DNA from 3 places in the Paenibacillus sp. P3E genome. Region 3 is predicted to be linked to each of the others. Evidence: riboswitches for the same ligand, from Rfam matches in the RefSeq annotation. Region 3 holds a riboswitch; each other region holds the start of a gene.
The links. Region 3 has a riboswitch for cyclic di-GMP ahead of A3842_RS20685 (thiamine pyrophosphate-binding protein). Riboswitches for the same ligand answer to the same signal wherever they lie in the genome.
Positions count from the first base shown of each region.

Region 1: another riboswitch for cyclic di-GMP. It lies ahead of A3842_RS05225 (anti-repressor SinI family protein); the one in region 3 lies ahead of A3842_RS20685 (thiamine pyrophosphate-binding protein).
Region 2: another riboswitch for cyclic di-GMP. It lies ahead of A3842_RS31525 (glycosyl hydrolase); the one in region 3 lies ahead of A3842_RS20685 (thiamine pyrophosphate-binding protein).

Region 1 is NZ_LVWH01000033.1:1,406-6,710, reverse strand. Features, by position in the region: gene A3842_RS05230 (2-oxoglutarate dehydrogenase E1 component) at 1-2,578, opposite strand, end outside; cyclic di-GMP riboswitch class I at 3,016-3,109, shown strand; gene A3842_RS05225 (anti-repressor SinI family protein) at 3,138-3,293, shown strand; gene A3842_RS05220 (helix-turn-helix domain-containing protein) at 3,388-3,720, opposite strand; gene A3842_RS05215 (TasA family protein) at 4,117-4,725, opposite strand; gene sipW (signal peptidase I SipW) at 4,810-5,305, opposite strand, start outside.
Region 2 is NZ_LVWH01000162.1:22,727-28,031, reverse strand. Features, by position in the region: gene A3842_RS14190 (UDP-glucose dehydrogenase family protein) at 1-793, shown strand, start outside; gene A3842_RS14185 (sugar phosphate nucleotidyltransferase) at 1,145-2,518, shown strand; cyclic di-GMP riboswitch class I at 2,731-2,811, shown strand; gene A3842_RS31525 (glycosyl hydrolase) at 2,825-5,197, shown strand.
Region 3 is NZ_LVWH01000182.1:42,293-47,597, forward strand. Features, by position in the region: gene A3842_RS20680 (methyl-accepting chemotaxis protein) at 1-1,111, shown strand, start outside; cyclic di-GMP riboswitch class I at 1,610-1,703, shown strand; gene A3842_RS20685 (thiamine pyrophosphate-binding protein) at 1,842-3,455, shown strand; gene A3842_RS20690 (carboxymuconolactone decarboxylase family protein) at 3,526-3,894, shown strand; gene A3842_RS20695 (hypothetical protein) at 4,115-4,465, shown strand; gene A3842_RS20700 (3-oxoacyl-[acyl-carrier-protein] synthase III C-terminal domain-containing protein) at 4,569-5,305, shown strand, end outside.

The DNA of each region.
Region 1 (5,305 bases), on a different contig from region 3:
GCTGCTCCAGACGGAGGATATGCAGCCAGGACCAGTCTTGATCCTTGGCGGCCTCCAGCTCCGTCTGCAGATCGAGAGTCACCTTGCCGCTGCACACTACCAGCCGTTTGATCTCCCCGGGACTGCCGCCAAGAAGCGGCTCGGAAAGTACAGGCTGGAATCCGCCGGAAGCCAGCTCGGCTCCGGAGGAGGTGCTGCGCGGGTTGCGGATCAGGCTCTTCGGAGCCATGATCACGAGCGGGCGGGCCTCTCCCTTGCCGCACAAGGCTGCCTGGCGGCGCAGAAGATGAAAATACTGCGCTGCGGAGCTCAGGTTCGCCACAGTCCAGTTCTCCTCAGCGGAGAGCTGCAGATACCGTTCCAGCCGGGCACTGGAGTGCTCAGGGCCTTGCCCTTCATATCCATGCGGCAGCAGGATCGTCAGATTGCTGCGTTGGGTCCATTTCGCGCGTCCGGCAGCAATGAACTGGTCGATAATAACCTGAGCAGCATTGGCGAAATCGCCATACTGTGCTTCCCAGATCACGAAGGTTTCTGGCGCGAACACATTGTAGCCGTATTCGTAGCCGAGTACCGAGGCTTCTGAGAGCGGGCTGTTGTACACCCCGAAGGATGCCTTGGAATCGCTAAGCTGGTGCAGCGGAGAGAACAGTGCACCTGTCTCGCTGTCGTGCAGCACCAGATGACGGTGGGCGAAGGTTCCACGCTGGGAATCCTGGCCGCTCAGGCGGATCGGTGTACCGTCCTTCAGGATAGTGGCGAATGCCAGCGTTTCGGCCAGTGCCCAGTCTACCCGTTCTCCGTCCTTCAGCGCATCCTTGCGGCGCTGCAGAATTCGCTCCAGCTTCGGATAGACCTTGAAGCCGTCCGGTACCGTCAGCAGTTCCCGGTTGATCAGCTGCAGTTGCTCCAGCTGCACCGCCGTGGATTGCGGCTGAGTTGCTTCCGTTTCGAGCGGTACCGAGGTTTTGGCTTCTCCGTTCTTGCGCTTGCCATCCTTCATCAGGTCGAAGGCTTCCTGAAGCACTTTTTCCGCATCAAGGTTCATCTGGTTCACATCATCTGCCGTGATGATCTTCTCCCGCTGCAGGCGTTCCGCATAGACACGATAGACGGTCGGATGGTTACGCACTCTGCCATACACAATCGGCTGGGTGGTTTCAGGATCATCCATCTCATTATGACCGTGGCGGCGGTATCCAATCAGATCGATCACGAAATCCTTCTTAAATTGATTGCGGTAGGCGCTAGCCAGGCGGACAGCGGAGATGCAGGCCTCCGGATCATCGGCATTGACGTGAACCACAGGGATTTCATAGCCTTTGGCAAGGTCACTGGCATAATGGGTGGAACGGGAATCTTCACTTTCGGTAGTGAATCCGATCCGGTTATTGACGATAATATGCACCGTACCGCCGTTGGAGTACCCTTTGAGCTTGCCGATGTTGAGCGTTTCCGCAACAATTCCTTCGCCCGGAAAAGCGGCATCCCCGTGCATCAGTACAGCCATGGCCTTGTTCGTGTCGAGCTGCGGCAAACCCGGGGAATTCCGGTCTTCCTGAGCTGCACGTGTAAAGCCTTCAACGACAGGGTTGACGAATTCCAGATGGCTCGGGTTATTGGCCAGTGTAATACGGGTACGGACGGTCTCGCCCTCGCGCACGGCGCGGTCAGCACCCAAATGGTATTTCACATCGCCGGTCCAGCCGTAGTTAATGCCCATGGAGCCTTCGGAAGGGAAAAGCTCCTTGTTCGGAGAATGATGGAATTCCGAGAAAATAATATCATAGGGCTTCCCGAGAATATGAGCCAGTACATTCAGACGTCCGCGGTGGGCCATGCCCATCAGGATATGCTCTGCACCATCATGCGCGGCGGCACGGACAATCTCGTCCAGCATGGGCACCAGCGCGTCATTGCCTTCCAGGCTGAAGCGTTTTTGGCCGACAAAGGTCTTATGCAGGAAGGTCTCGAACTGCTCTACCTGGATCAGGCGGTTCAGCAGCTCCTTGCGCTCGGTATTGTTCAGCGGCGCGGGGGAGCTTGTAGACTCCGCCTGACCGTTCAGCCAGCGAAGCTCCTGTTCGTCATGCACATGTCCGAATTCGTAGGCGATAGTCTGCGTATATGCCTGACGCATCCGGTGAACGGCATCCCATGCGGTATGAACATCCGGCGGCGCATTCTCCCAGATCAGCGAGGCAGGCAAGGCAATCAGGTCCTCGCGGGTCAAGTCATAGGTTTCATAATCCAGCCATTTCGCCATAGGGCTGTTAACCTGCTCCAGCGGATCGATATTGGCGGCCATATGGCCATATATACGAATATTGGCGATTAGCTTGGAAGCTCGTACGGCCTTTCTCAGCCACTCGGTGTCTCCCGAAAGGGCCGGCTGCGGAGCCTGAACGGCATCCGGAGCGAGCGGAGGAGGGCCGGAAACGGTAAACAAATCGCGGTAATGATGTTCTACGGATGAAGGATCATGAACAAATTGCTCATATTTCTCTTGAATGTAGCCCAGATTGGGGCCGTGATACTTACTCCAAATGGATTCGTTATAGGGCTCTTTAACTGCCATGAATACATCCTCCTAACGGATGAACTCCACGTGCGGCATGAGGCTTGGGCGCCCAGTGGAGCTGCGATGGTTGCGGTTTCATTCCTCATCTTATTGTGCTACTTTCAAGGCGTGTAATCAATTCATACTTTCGGGGAATCCGTTCGCAAAACGGCATGATTCAGTCCTCAAATGATGGAAAACGGATATCGGTTACCTGAAGCTGGATGTGAACAGGGTGATCCGGTAATAATTACCCATGGATGCCACCGAAGGCTTCATGAATAGTTCCTAAAGTCATATCTATTGGACAAATCCCAGCAAAAAAAACTGTTCTTTTGCACTACTTGTCATAAAAAATTTCCATAAATCGACACACTTTTCTCGTGAGAACTTATATAATGTTATTGCGGATAACGGTTTCATTGTTTTCTAACCAGATCCTTTCATGTAAAGGATCCAGTAAAGGGTAAACCTGCTGAAAGGCAGGGACACAAAGTCTCGGGTCTAATGTAGAAAGGCTTCAACTACTACGACGGCCGGACTGCCTGGGGACGCAAAAATTCTAGGAGGAGATATCTTGGATAAGTCCAACCAGGGGAATGACGGAGAACTGCTGATGGGTGATCTGGATCTAGAATGGGTGTATTTGCTGATGTCGGCGAAGAAAGCAGGCATCGGGGCAGATGAAATCCGCCAGTTTTTAAGTGAAAAGACAACGTTGCAGGTAATGTAGGGGCGTTTACTTTGCGGGAATACATACAGAAAAGGGCACAGCGCCAGACGCTGTGCCCTTTTCTGTATCGCTGGAGCCTTAGGACAACCGCCCGTTATTGATCCTTTTGCTCTAGCCGCCATTTTTGATAATCGAGGAATTCTTTGAATTCCCGTTTGCTTATGCCGGAAGCCATGGCTTCTTGAACGAGCCGGAACCATTCGCCATCTAGTGCGGATTCGTCAGTCTCTGAGGGCTCGCCATAGAGCAGGCTGTGGATAGACACCTGGAGCGCATCGGCGATTTTTTCGATGAATTGAATAGAGGGGTTGGATTGGATATTTCTTTCTACATTGCTTAAGTATGATTTTGCCACATCTGACTTGTCCGCTAATTCGGATAAGGACCAGCCTTTTTCCAGACGGAGTTGGTGGATGCGACTTCCCATATTATCCGGCACGATTACAACGCCCCTCCGTACTTATTGTTAAAATATAAGGATTTAACTGTTCTATGCCATCAATCATCCTTATATTTCTCGCTGAAACGGCTATTTGAAGGCGATACGTAGTATTGCTGCTTCGGAAGCATAAGCTTGTAAAAGACGACGTAGCCGTTTCCAATTGAAATATAAGAATGTATATGCTTGACGCTATACATTGTCCTTCTATTTATGGAGAAACGGATACCGCCTCTTTCGGAGGACGGCGAAGACGTTTCTTTTTATCAGTATAACAAATTTCCGTAAAATGGACAAAAATCAATCGTTACAAAGAAAAAACAGCCTAATCTGCTCCGGCTTCGGAATCAGGGTAGGCTGCTTCAGAATGCAGTCCGTTATGAATTAATAATCTTTTTTAGGGCCTTGTTTGGCCTCGAAGTTCCAAGTCAGCTTCAGCTTATCCTTTTGGAAATAGTTCTGTGCTTCACCATTGTCAACGAATTCGAACTTGACTGTAAAGCTGTCGCTGCTCTGAGCTTTGATACCGTCGGCTTCCGTCCAGATTTGATCCAGACCGGTATTGTTTACAAGATCGGGGGTTTGGCTCTTCAGGGCATCCAGTGTGGTTTCGTATACGACAACCTCCGGTGTGAGAATGGTTCCTTTATCATTATTCTTCAGGAATTTAACCTTGATGAATTTGCTGAGATCGACACCGTTGTTGTCGCCGAGCGTATCTGTAATCTCTGTAGTGGTCTTCAGCAATACTGAGCCGATGTCCAGGGTTCCGTCATTTTTGAGCTTGAAGGTTTTGGTTACAGTATCACCCGGTTTCAGGTTAGGGATATCCACGATTACGGAAGGATCAGAATTCAGATCCAGCGTACCTGCTGCGAAGGTTGCCGTGCTTGTCGCAGTATCGCTGAAATATGCGAAGGTTCCTCCGCCAATCAAAGACAAACCGAGTGCTGCCGATGCCATGCCAAAACCCAATGTTTTCTTGATACCCATATTCTTATTCCTCCTCTGATTAGTAAAGCGAATGATAAATGTATATTGTATCTTCCGTTTCGTAGGCGGAAGCGGACAATCGGATCAGGGCTGTATGTCAGTTCCCGGAGGTGCCTGGGGAAGCACGGTGTTTTTTTTCTCAAGCGCCGTAAGAGCCTTCCATGAACTGTAGAGCGCATAAAGCAGGAGCAGAAGTCCGGGAACGATCATCAGGACCACACTGCCGGCTTTGGAGGCGGCAAAATTCATGGCATATCCTACATATGGAATGGTGACTCCGGTGTACTGGGCCACAATATTCCCTGAACTCACGGGCGTCATATCCGCAGCGTCATTGTTATCGCCTTTGGTATGATAGATGACCTCGCCGGCAGCGGTTTTTGCTGAAGCATCCACAATTCGGTGAGTGATCAGGATATTATCCTCGCTCATAAAGGTGATGACATCGCCTTTATGGAACCGGGTCATGTCTCCTCCGGGTTTCAGGGCGACGATGGATCCGGTTTGAATACCTGGCTCCATTGAACCGGAAAGCACCGACTTGATCTCATATCCAAAAAGGGTAGGTTCGCCTCCCGAG
Region 2 (5,305 bases), on a different contig from region 3:
CCAGGGCTTCACGGAAAATGTGTTCGTAACGGATATCCGCAGTGCGGAAATGATCAAATATGCATCCAATGCTTTTCTGGCAACCAAGATCTCCTTTATTAACGAGATTGCCAACATTTGCGAAAAAGTGGGAGCTGATGTAACCCTGGTGGCGGAAGGCATGGGGATGGACCGTAGAATCGGCTCCTCGTTCCTGCAGGCCGGCATCGGTTATGGAGGCTCCTGTTTCCCGAAAGATACCAATGCGCTGATCCAGATTGCGGGCAACGTGGATTACGAGTTCAAGCTGCTGAAATCCGTAGTCGAGGTGAACAAGGGGCAGCGGTTCATGATTATCTCCAAGCTGCATGAATCCCTTGGCAACCTGCGTGGCGCAGTGATCGGTGTATGGGGCCTGGCCTTCAAACCGAACACCGATGATGTACGCGAAGCACCCGCCCTTGAAATTGTTGAGGTACTGGTGGCCGAAGGCGCTATAGTGAAGCTGTATGATCCGATTGCTGCAGATAACTTCAGACAGCAGTACGATCATCCGCAGCTCCGCTGGTGCGGTCTGCCGGAAGAAGCGGCAGAAGGCAGTGATGCAGTATGCCTGCTGACCGACTGGAGCATGTTCAAGGATATTGATCTGCATAAGCTTGCGGAGAGCATGCGCCGCCAGGTGCTGATCGATGGCCGCAACGTGTACTCCAAGGAGCAGATCGAGGGCACCGGCCTTGAATACCATTCCGTCGGCCGCCCGCAAATGGGGGGCCTGAGCGGCTACTCCCCCAGCGTAGCCGGAGCGGTCTAAGCGCTGCTAAGTCGGCCCGCTCTCGGCTCTTCCCTGCCGCGCAAACAAGCGGCAATGCCGGATCTTTAGCAGGGCGCTTCGCCTGCTGGGTGAAGCAAGCAGATAGGCTGTTAAGGGAAGAAACGGAGAGGAATTTTGGAACTGTAGGAGCGGAAGCGACCGCCTTTGTCACCGGATTTCAACTGCGCTTAGCAGTCTAATCGAAGAAATCTGGTGACAACAGCGGCCGAAAGTCCAAACATTCCTTGCAGTGACTCCCGCAACAGCTCGATTCCAAGCTTTTCACAAGTCAAAGCGCACAATAACAATCCGATATTTTCGCGACAACACATAAATGAGGAGGGTTCACTTATGAAACTGGTACTTCTATCTGGCGGTTCTGGTAAACGTCTCTGGCCTTTATCCAATGATTCACGTTCCAAGCAATTTCTGAAGGTACTGCAAAGTCCGGCTGGGGAGCCGGAATCCATGGTACAACGTGTATGGAGACAACTGCAGGAGACAGGGATGGCGGAATCCTCGTACCTTGCGACCGGCCGCAGCCAAGTGGAGATGATACAGAGCCAGCTCGGCGCAGAGGTGCCTATCATTGTGGAGCCGGAACGCCGGGATACCTTCCCTGCCATCGCTTTGACTGCAGCTTATCTGTATTCCGTGGCAGGAGTGTCTCCCAGCGAGACAGTGGCCATTTTGCCGGTCGATCCTTATGTGGAGGCATCATTTTTTGACACCGTCGTCCAGCTTGAAGCAACGATGGAACAAAGCGGCGCAAACCTGGCGCTGATGGGGGTTGTTCCTGAGCTGGCTTCCGAGAAATACGGCTATATTATTCCTACCAGTGACGAGGCAGCGGCAAGCGGCTATCTGCAGGTGAGCCATTTCCAGGAGAAGCCGGACCGTGTACAGGCTGAAGAACTGATCAGCAAGGGCGCGTTGTGGAACTGCGGAGTATTTGCATTCCGTTTGGGTTATTTGCTGGATATTTTGCAGCGTAAAGGTCTGCCTTTGAACTATGAGGAGCTGCAGAAGCAATATAAATTGCTGGCTTCCATCAGTTTTGACTACGAAGTGGTAGAAAAAGAGGAGAAGATCGTCGTTCAGCCTTACGCCGGTTTCTGGAAGGATCTTGGCACATGGAATACCCTCACAGAAGAAATGAGCAGCAACCACGTGGGTAAAGGGTTCGTGACTGCCGATTCTGAAGGAACCTGCCTGATCAACGAACTGGATATTCCGATTACAGTCATCGGTGCGAAAGATTTAATCATCGCAGCCAGCCCGGATGGCATTCTGGTCACTCACAAAGCCGAAAGCCCGCGGATTAAGGAAGTGCTGAAGTCTTTTGAACAAAGACCCATGTACGAGGAACGCCGCTGGGGCCACTATAAGGTTATTGATTATGTGAAATATGATGAGGGCAACGAGGTGCTGACCAAGCGGATTTTCATAGCCGAAGGTAAAAACATCAGCTACCAGCTGCATCACAAACGCAGTGAAATCTGGACGATTGTCAGCGGGGAAGCCAGCATTGTGCTGAATGAGAAGATGCATAATGTGAAAGCAGGAGATGTAGTGCGCATACCGGAAGGCACAAAACATGCAATCCTGGCGCTAACCGATGTAGAGTTCATTGAGGTGCAGACCGGTTCAGAGCTGGTCGAAGAGGATAATATCCGCATCACACTGGACTGGAAGGATATTGCTCTTCATCAATTCATTTCTTAAAATAGGAACGCTGATCGCGCTGTAAAATTCGACTGAATCGTCCCGGTTGATGTATAGGATGGGCCTAAACCTAGGGCTAAATTATCTATTTACCCAATTGTGTCAAATCCAAAACAGGTATTAAGAACCATTTATTAAGAAAAATTCATTAATGCTCTAAACTAAAAAATTAATAGAGACGATACTTACGGTAAGAGGGATAAATCCTTCCAAAACGAAAAAGGCAAACCTAATCGAAAGATAGGGACGCAAAGCTATAGGGCCTTCGAAAGAGTGGCAGCCTAGCTACCGAAAGGAAGATGAATTTTGACAACTTACCGTAAGTCGCGTCTGCTGTGCACCATTGTAACTATTGCCCTGTTGTTGACCGTTGTACCACTGGGTTTGGGGGCTGCGCCTTCCACCGTAGCTGCTTCGAGTTCTTCAGCACCGGTTAATCCGGATGCTTCAGCTGAAGCTGTCAAGCTGCTTGACAATCTGTACTCCATTTCCGGAAAAGGCATTATCACAGGCCAGCATGACTACCTGGAGAGCCCGGATGAGTTCAGCAACAAACTGAAGGGAACCAGCGGACAATTCGCTGCCCTCCATGGCTTCGAGCTTGGTGTGATCAGCGGCCAGTCGGAAAGTACTGCAGCAACTCAGCGCAAAAATGTAGTGAACAGTGCGATCAACTGGTATAAAAATGGCGGCATTGTCGCTATGACCTTCCATGAGCAACTGCCAGGGACTTCTTATCTGTGGTCCAATGTGCAGAAGACACTCAGCCAAGAGGACTTCAATAAGTATGTAACACCTGGAACAGCCCAATACAACAGCCTCATCGCCGATCTGGACAAAGTGGCGGTTTCACTCAAAAGCTTGCGGGACGCGGGCGTTCCTGTACTTTGGAGACCTTACCATGAAATGAACGGCAACTGGTTCTGGTGGGGGAAGAAGAACAATTTTGCAGAACTTTGGAATATTATGTATGACCGCTTTGTGGGCGTTCATCAATTAAACAACCTGCTGTGGGTATGGAATCCGAATGCTCCCAACGCCTGGTCTGATCCATATGAACTGACCTATCCGGGAGCGGATAAGGTAGACATCCTTGCAGCAGATATATATAACAATGATTATATGAACAAGTATTATGACGACCTTTTGAGTCTCGCCAACGGCAAACCCATTGCTATCGGTGAAAATGGTGAGATGCCAAGTACAGCCAAGCTCCAGCTTTCCCAGAGAAAATGGGTATACATGATGAACTGGGGAAAAATGCTCTATGAGAATAACAGTACAGATACCATCAAAAATTTCATGAGTGACAGCTATACAGTATCGCTTAATGAATATAAAGCGGAGGTAGTGCAGACACCTGCTCCGACTGCCACACCAACGGCAACGCCAACTGCCACACCGACTGCAACGCCGACTGCCACAGCAACGCCAACGCCAACTGCTACGCCAGTACCTTTACCCACAGCAACGGTAAAGCCAATAACCACTCCGGCGTCCGGTGATAATGTACAAACGCCTGTTGTGAATGGCCTTCACGGAGAGTATTACAATAACATGACGCTTTCAGGCACACCTGCAAAGGTACGTGACGACGCGCTGCTTAATTTCAACTGGCGTCAAGGCTCACCGGACAGCTCCATAAAGGTAGATGGGGTCTCGGCCCGCTGGACAGGGAAAATCAAGCCTTTATACAGCGAGACCTACCAGATTATCACTACTTCTGACGATGGTATCCGTGTCTGGATTAACGGCACAGCCGTAATCGACAGCTGGACCAAGCAGAGCGGAACTGAACGTATCGGAAGTATCGCTATGACGGCTGGACAGCTCTATGATATCAGAGTGGAATATTATGAGAATGCAGGCGATGCCAACATCCGTCTGATGTGGCAAAGCGCAAGCCAGGTCAAAGCGACCGTCCCAACAAGTGCATTGTTTGTAAATACGTCAGCAGCCAGCGTTAGCAAAACATCGTTGGCGCTTGTAGAAGCACCAACGCCGGTGCCAACACCGACACCAACGCCAGTGTCAACACCGACACCAACGCCAGTGCCAACACCGACACCGACACCAACGCCAGTGCCGACACCGACACCAACGCCGGTGCCAACACCGACACCAACGTCGGTGTCAACACCGACACCAACGCCGGTGCCAACACCGGCACCAACGCCGGTGCCAACACCAGCACCAACGCCAACACCGATACCAACGCCGGCTCTAACAGCGGCGGCTCCTGCTGCAAACGGACTGCAGGCGGAATATTTTAATAACATGCAGTTGACCGGTGCTCCGGCAGTTGTACGCACCGATGCTTTGCTGGATTTCAACTGGCGGCTGGGTACACCGGATGCTGCGATTGGCATTGATTTCTTTTCCGTAAGATGGAGTGGCAAGATCAAACCGCTGTATAGCGAAACCTATCAGATTTATACAACATCAGATGATGGTGTCCGCGTTTGGATCAATAACACTCTTGTCATTGACAGCTGGATGAAGCAGAGCGGGACCGAACGCACAGGAAGCATAAGCCTGCAAGCCGGGCAACTATATGATATCAAAGTGGAGTATTATGAGAACCAAGGGGATGCAAGAGCGCGGCTGATGTGGGAAAGTCCAAGTCAAGTCAAAGGGACGGTCCCTGCCAGCGCACTGTTCCTTCCTTCCGCTTCCTAAAGTACTGCTGAATTCATCACCGAACGCCGATACTGGTTAAGACGTTACAATTCTAAAATCCTAAAAGTCCGATGGCCCTGCTAAACAGCAGGGCTACTAAGCTATTAG
Region 3 (5,305 bases):
ATTGGCTGCACTGACCTTCCCACTCGCACGCTTCATTGAGAGAACGCTTACATCTTCATTCGATGATATCTCCAACGTAACCCACACGATTGCCAAAGGTGACTTTACAACCCGGGCAGATGAGAATGGTTCCATGGGGGAAGTCAGCCGCTCCTTCAATACAATGATCGATAAGCTGAAGAAAATACTAACCGAAGCATCTCAGATTACCCGCCATGTCATGGATGCCAGCCGCGGAATCGAGGACAAAAATCAGAATCTGAAAGTCGTAATGGCCCAGGTCTCCTCTTCTTCCAATGAACTGGCTCTCGGCGCAAATGAAATCTCCGTGGACATCGCCGATATGACCGATTCCATCAAAGACATTGAAACCAAGGTTTCGAATTACACAAGCTCTACCAAAGAAATGAACAGACGTTCCATACATACGCTAGAATTAGTTGAGAAAGGCCGCCAATCCGTAGATACTCAAGCAGAAGGCATGCGCAAGAATATACAAGCTACCCAGAAGGTCGCCGACACGATTGAAGCACTATCACATAATGCCCGGGGGATCACGATGATCACCAAAACCATTACAGAAATCGCCGAGCAGACCAACCTGCTCTCACTCAATGCATCGATCGAAGCAGCACGCGCCGGTGAACATGGTCGTGGTTTCGCTGTTGTAGCCCAGGAAGTCCGCAAGCTTGCTGAGGAATCTACAGCCTCCACCAAAGAAGTATTCGGTCTGGTGCGCAGTATTGAGAACGATATCAAGGAAGCGATTGAGAATATTGCCATTAATGAGGAAGTCGTCCAAGTTCAAAATGAAATGATCATTGAAACCGCGAATATTTTCGCCCAGATTGTGCAAAGCGTTCAGTACATCACCGAGCAAATTGCTTCTTTCTCGTCTGAGAGTGACCTCATGTTGGAGAGCGCGTTAAAAATTTCTGGAGCTATCGAAAATATCTCTGCGATTACAGAAGAAACTGCGGCCGGAACCCAAGAGGTATCCGCAGCAATGAACGAACAAATAAATGCCCTGCAGTCTGTTGCTGAAGAAACAGAGAAAATGACACAAGCAGTATTCCAACTCCAGAAAACGATCCATATTTTCAAATTTTAATCTCCATTTTCATAGACCGTTTCATATGAAGCGGTCTTTTTTTGTTCACAAAATAATCAATGTTATTTTATGAAAATTCAGTTTTTTGGCAGCAGCAAGTATCGTTATTTCTTTTGCACTTCTCTCCGCTATTTTTAATGGAAATAATATAATGAATACAATTGGATCTGAAGGGTGTTTCGTTCATTAGCCTTATTAATCCAGATAAAAAATGGGTACACCCCATTATTCCAGTCTAATCATCCATTTCCATACAAAGGAATAGTTCAATATACCTGATATATTTCTGTTTCAATGTTTCTTCACAATTTGTATTATTAAGACTTTTTTGCATTAAATTTTTTTTGGATTCGCCCTGTTTTCCAACTCAACTGGACCATTTCTTGCAATTGACATTGTTCGTTAATTTCGTCAAAAACTGAGCTTTTCAGCACAAATATATTGACAAGAGAGGAGTTAGAAATATATTGTAAAGTAAAAATATGCATTTTTTCCAATACATCATAACGGCAAAATTCACCGAAAGGGAATGACGCAAAGCCATGGATCTACAGTCTCATTTTTATGGGACCATGACAGCCAGGTTGCTGAACAACCGAAGCTCTGGGGAAACCTCGTTCTATACGGTTATTCATTGCAGCCGACCTGTACTCTCGTGAGTGCAGGTTTTCTATTTCTGCTAAAAAAAAACATTGGGTGGGTGGATTATCTGAAAACAGTCGCAGATTATATGGCTGAGGCACTACGAAACCTCGGCGTAACACATTCCTTTGGTATCATCGGCAAGTCTATTTGTCCCGTAGTTCTTAAGATGGTCGATTACGGGATTGAATTTATTCCTGGCAGACATGAGTCCAGCTCCGGGTTCGAAGCAGCAGGCTATGCTCTCAAAACCGGCAGGCTGGGTGTAGCTTTTGGGACTTCAGGTCCAGGCGGAACCAATCTTCTTACTGCTGCAGCACATGCTAAAGCGAACAACCTGCCTGTGCTGTTCATTACAGGTCATCAATCTATTAAGGAGCTGGGAATTCCCCAGTGCCAGGATTCTTCGTCATATCTGGCTGACCTGGCGGACATGTTCAGACCGGCTACACTCTTCAGTAAACTGGTGGAGCGAGGTGATCATTTCAGCACCTTATTTAACCATGCTATTTCTATTGCTTTGGGCGGACAGCGCGGGCCGGTCCATTTATGTATCCCGTTTGATGTGCAGACGGAAATGCTGGAAGAATGCCGGATAGTGATTCCTGAGCGTGAACATCTCGTAAGCACTGCTAATTTCGAACGTGTGATTTCAGCTATTAATGCCTCCAGCCATCCTCTTATTATTGCCGGCAAAGGGGTTAACCGTTCTATTGCACACCAAGAGCTCATTCAGCTGGCTGAAACTTTTAACATCCCTGTCGTTACTTCACCGGGAGGAAAAGGTGCGATCCCTTGGGATCACCCGTTGTATCATGGACCAATTGGTGTTGGCGGCTGCAAGCATGGTGATGATTTATTGAACCGCAGTGATTTGTTCATTGTGCTTGGATCACGTCTGAGTGACATGACCATCTGCAATCTAAAGGCTGAAAATCACCCGAAAACACTTATCCAATTTGACGTAGACCCTACCTTCGTAGGTAAAATTTTATCTTCACAGACCATCGCTATAGGCGGGGATTTACGGGACAATTTGGCTTTTTATCTAAAGAATATAGATACAGCTGCTATAAAGAAACATATAACAGAAACCGATGTTCATTATGCGGAAGAGTTGCCTGTTCTCTCCAAGCTGTCACTAGCTTCGGTCATGAGCACCTTGAGCGATTTGATTCCTTACAACAACACCGTTTTTGTAGATGACGGCAGCCATGGCTTCAACGCCGTGAAATGGTACAACGTGAAAAAACCGGGCAGTTTTGTCTTTGATGCTTATTTTGCCTGTATGGGCAACTCCATTGGAATGGCTATTGGGGCTAAGGTGGCTTCCCCTGAAGAAACCATTTTCTGCCTAACCGGTGATGGCTGCTTCATGATGCTTGGTGCTGAAATCAACACTGCAGTCTGCAAGAATATTCCGGTAATCTTTATCGTAGTGAACAACATGCAGCTGGATATGGCGCTTAAGGGGATGGAGAAAACCACAGGCAGAATTGACGGTACGATCTACGAGGTACCTATGGATGCCGTGAAATTCGCTGAGTCACTCGGAGCCACAGGCTACAAATGCGAAACCGCGGAGCAATTCAACGTTGCTGTACAAGCCGCAGTCGAGTCAAACCGTGTAGCTGTCATTGAATTGTTGACAGACCGTGACGAAGTGCCTCCAACGGCCCATAGGACGTTGAATCTCAACTAAGTAGCAGAGGTAAGAATCAAGCTTCACATGACCGGTCCTTGCCACTCATCAAAATTCAGGAGGCATCTTTGTGGAAAACACCAGTTACAGCGGTCTAAAGCATTTTACCAACCTGTCCGGCGACTATGGAGCCAAAGCACTAGCTCCAATCAAAGAGCATTTCCCCGAACTGGCCGAGTACATTATGGGCAACGCTTATGGGGATCTTTTTCAGCGCACAACAATTGGCTCCGATTGGAAAGAAATTGCTGTTATTTCGTCTTTGATTACTATGGGACAATTTGAGCAGCTCGGGGTCCATTATGTGATGGCGCTCCGCGTCGGAATAACTGTAGAACAGATCAAAGGAATCTTATTGCATCTGGTGCCTTGTATCGGTGCTCCAAGAGTCATTTCAGCTTTTAATGTGCTGCTTGCAACGCTTGAGGAAATCCAATAAATCCTTCTTCAACAATTTTATACACAATTCGACTTTTTTCTTGCTTATTTGAGAAATATATGATTATATTAGAGGGAAAATATCCCAAAACTATAGTTTTTGTATCGAATCAAGGCGTAAAACCAAAAGTTATTTGGATATATTCTATGACTGAACAACAACGTACAGTCAACATTTCCGTTATACGTTTCACACATTTAATTTTGGGAGAGATGAGCACATGGGTAAATTTATTTTGAAAACCGATTCTGTTAACAAGGTCATTAATATTGAATTAGAAGGCACTTTCTCCAATGAGGATGGTCTCAAATCGATTCAAGCTTATCAGCAGACCGTTAACCCGATCACACCTTCAGAATATGCTCTGCAGATTGACTGCAGAAAACTAAATGTTACTGCTCCTGATGTTGTGCCTCTGCTGGAGGGCTGCTTCATCATGTTCAAAGCAGATGGTTTTGAAAAAGTAAGCCTGACCCTTGAAAATAACCCCATCCTTAAAATGCAGCTCGCGCGCCTCGGCCGCAAGGCTGGACTTGAAAACCTGGAGATCACTTCGACAGTTCAATCTTAAGTATTGTTTCAAGGCTCACCAGCCTGAATGATGGTTGAGAAGCAAGTTTTATACAAAACTTGAGGGCGGGAAGAATCGCTCATTAACTTTTAGGAGGATTACCATGGCCGGGATACGGATAAAGGACATTGATATCTATCATCCAAGCAAAAAGATTGGCAACGACTTTTTCATACAGCATTTTGACGAAAAAGGTATTGATATCCGTGGCCTCCTGGCTACTCTTGGCCGTAATAACCGCTATAGCATCGACAGCAATGAAGAGAATTCACTGACCATGGCTTTTGAGGCGGCAAGCAACGTACTGGACAAGACCGGGCTTACCGGGGCTGACATCGACCTGATTGCTTATGCCAGTCAGACTCCTGAATACATCTTCCCGACGAACTCACTTATGATTCATCGTTTAATCGGTGGCGCTTCCCACACCATTTGCATCGACAGTAATGCCAACTGTGCAGGTATGACCGCCTCGGTGGAACAGGTAAGCCGTCAGATGATGGCCAATCCAAGAATCCGCCGCGCGCTGGTGATCGGCTCAGACCACGTTGCTCCGCATGCGGATAAAAACGATCCTGTCTACTATGCCAACTTTGGAGATGCTGCCGCTGCCGTTATTCTGGAGCGGGATGAGAATTCGGTAGGCTTCATTGATTCTATTTACCAGACAGACACATGTGTCTATGGGAACTCGATGTTTCCTGTGGATGGCTTAGCCAACCTTGGACGTGGTGGTGTTGGTGCCGGAGAGTTCAATGTGAAGTTCATTCCATTTGATGACTCCATTTGTGTGGATGCAGCCTCGGAATCGATCAATACATTGCTGAGCAATAATGAGAT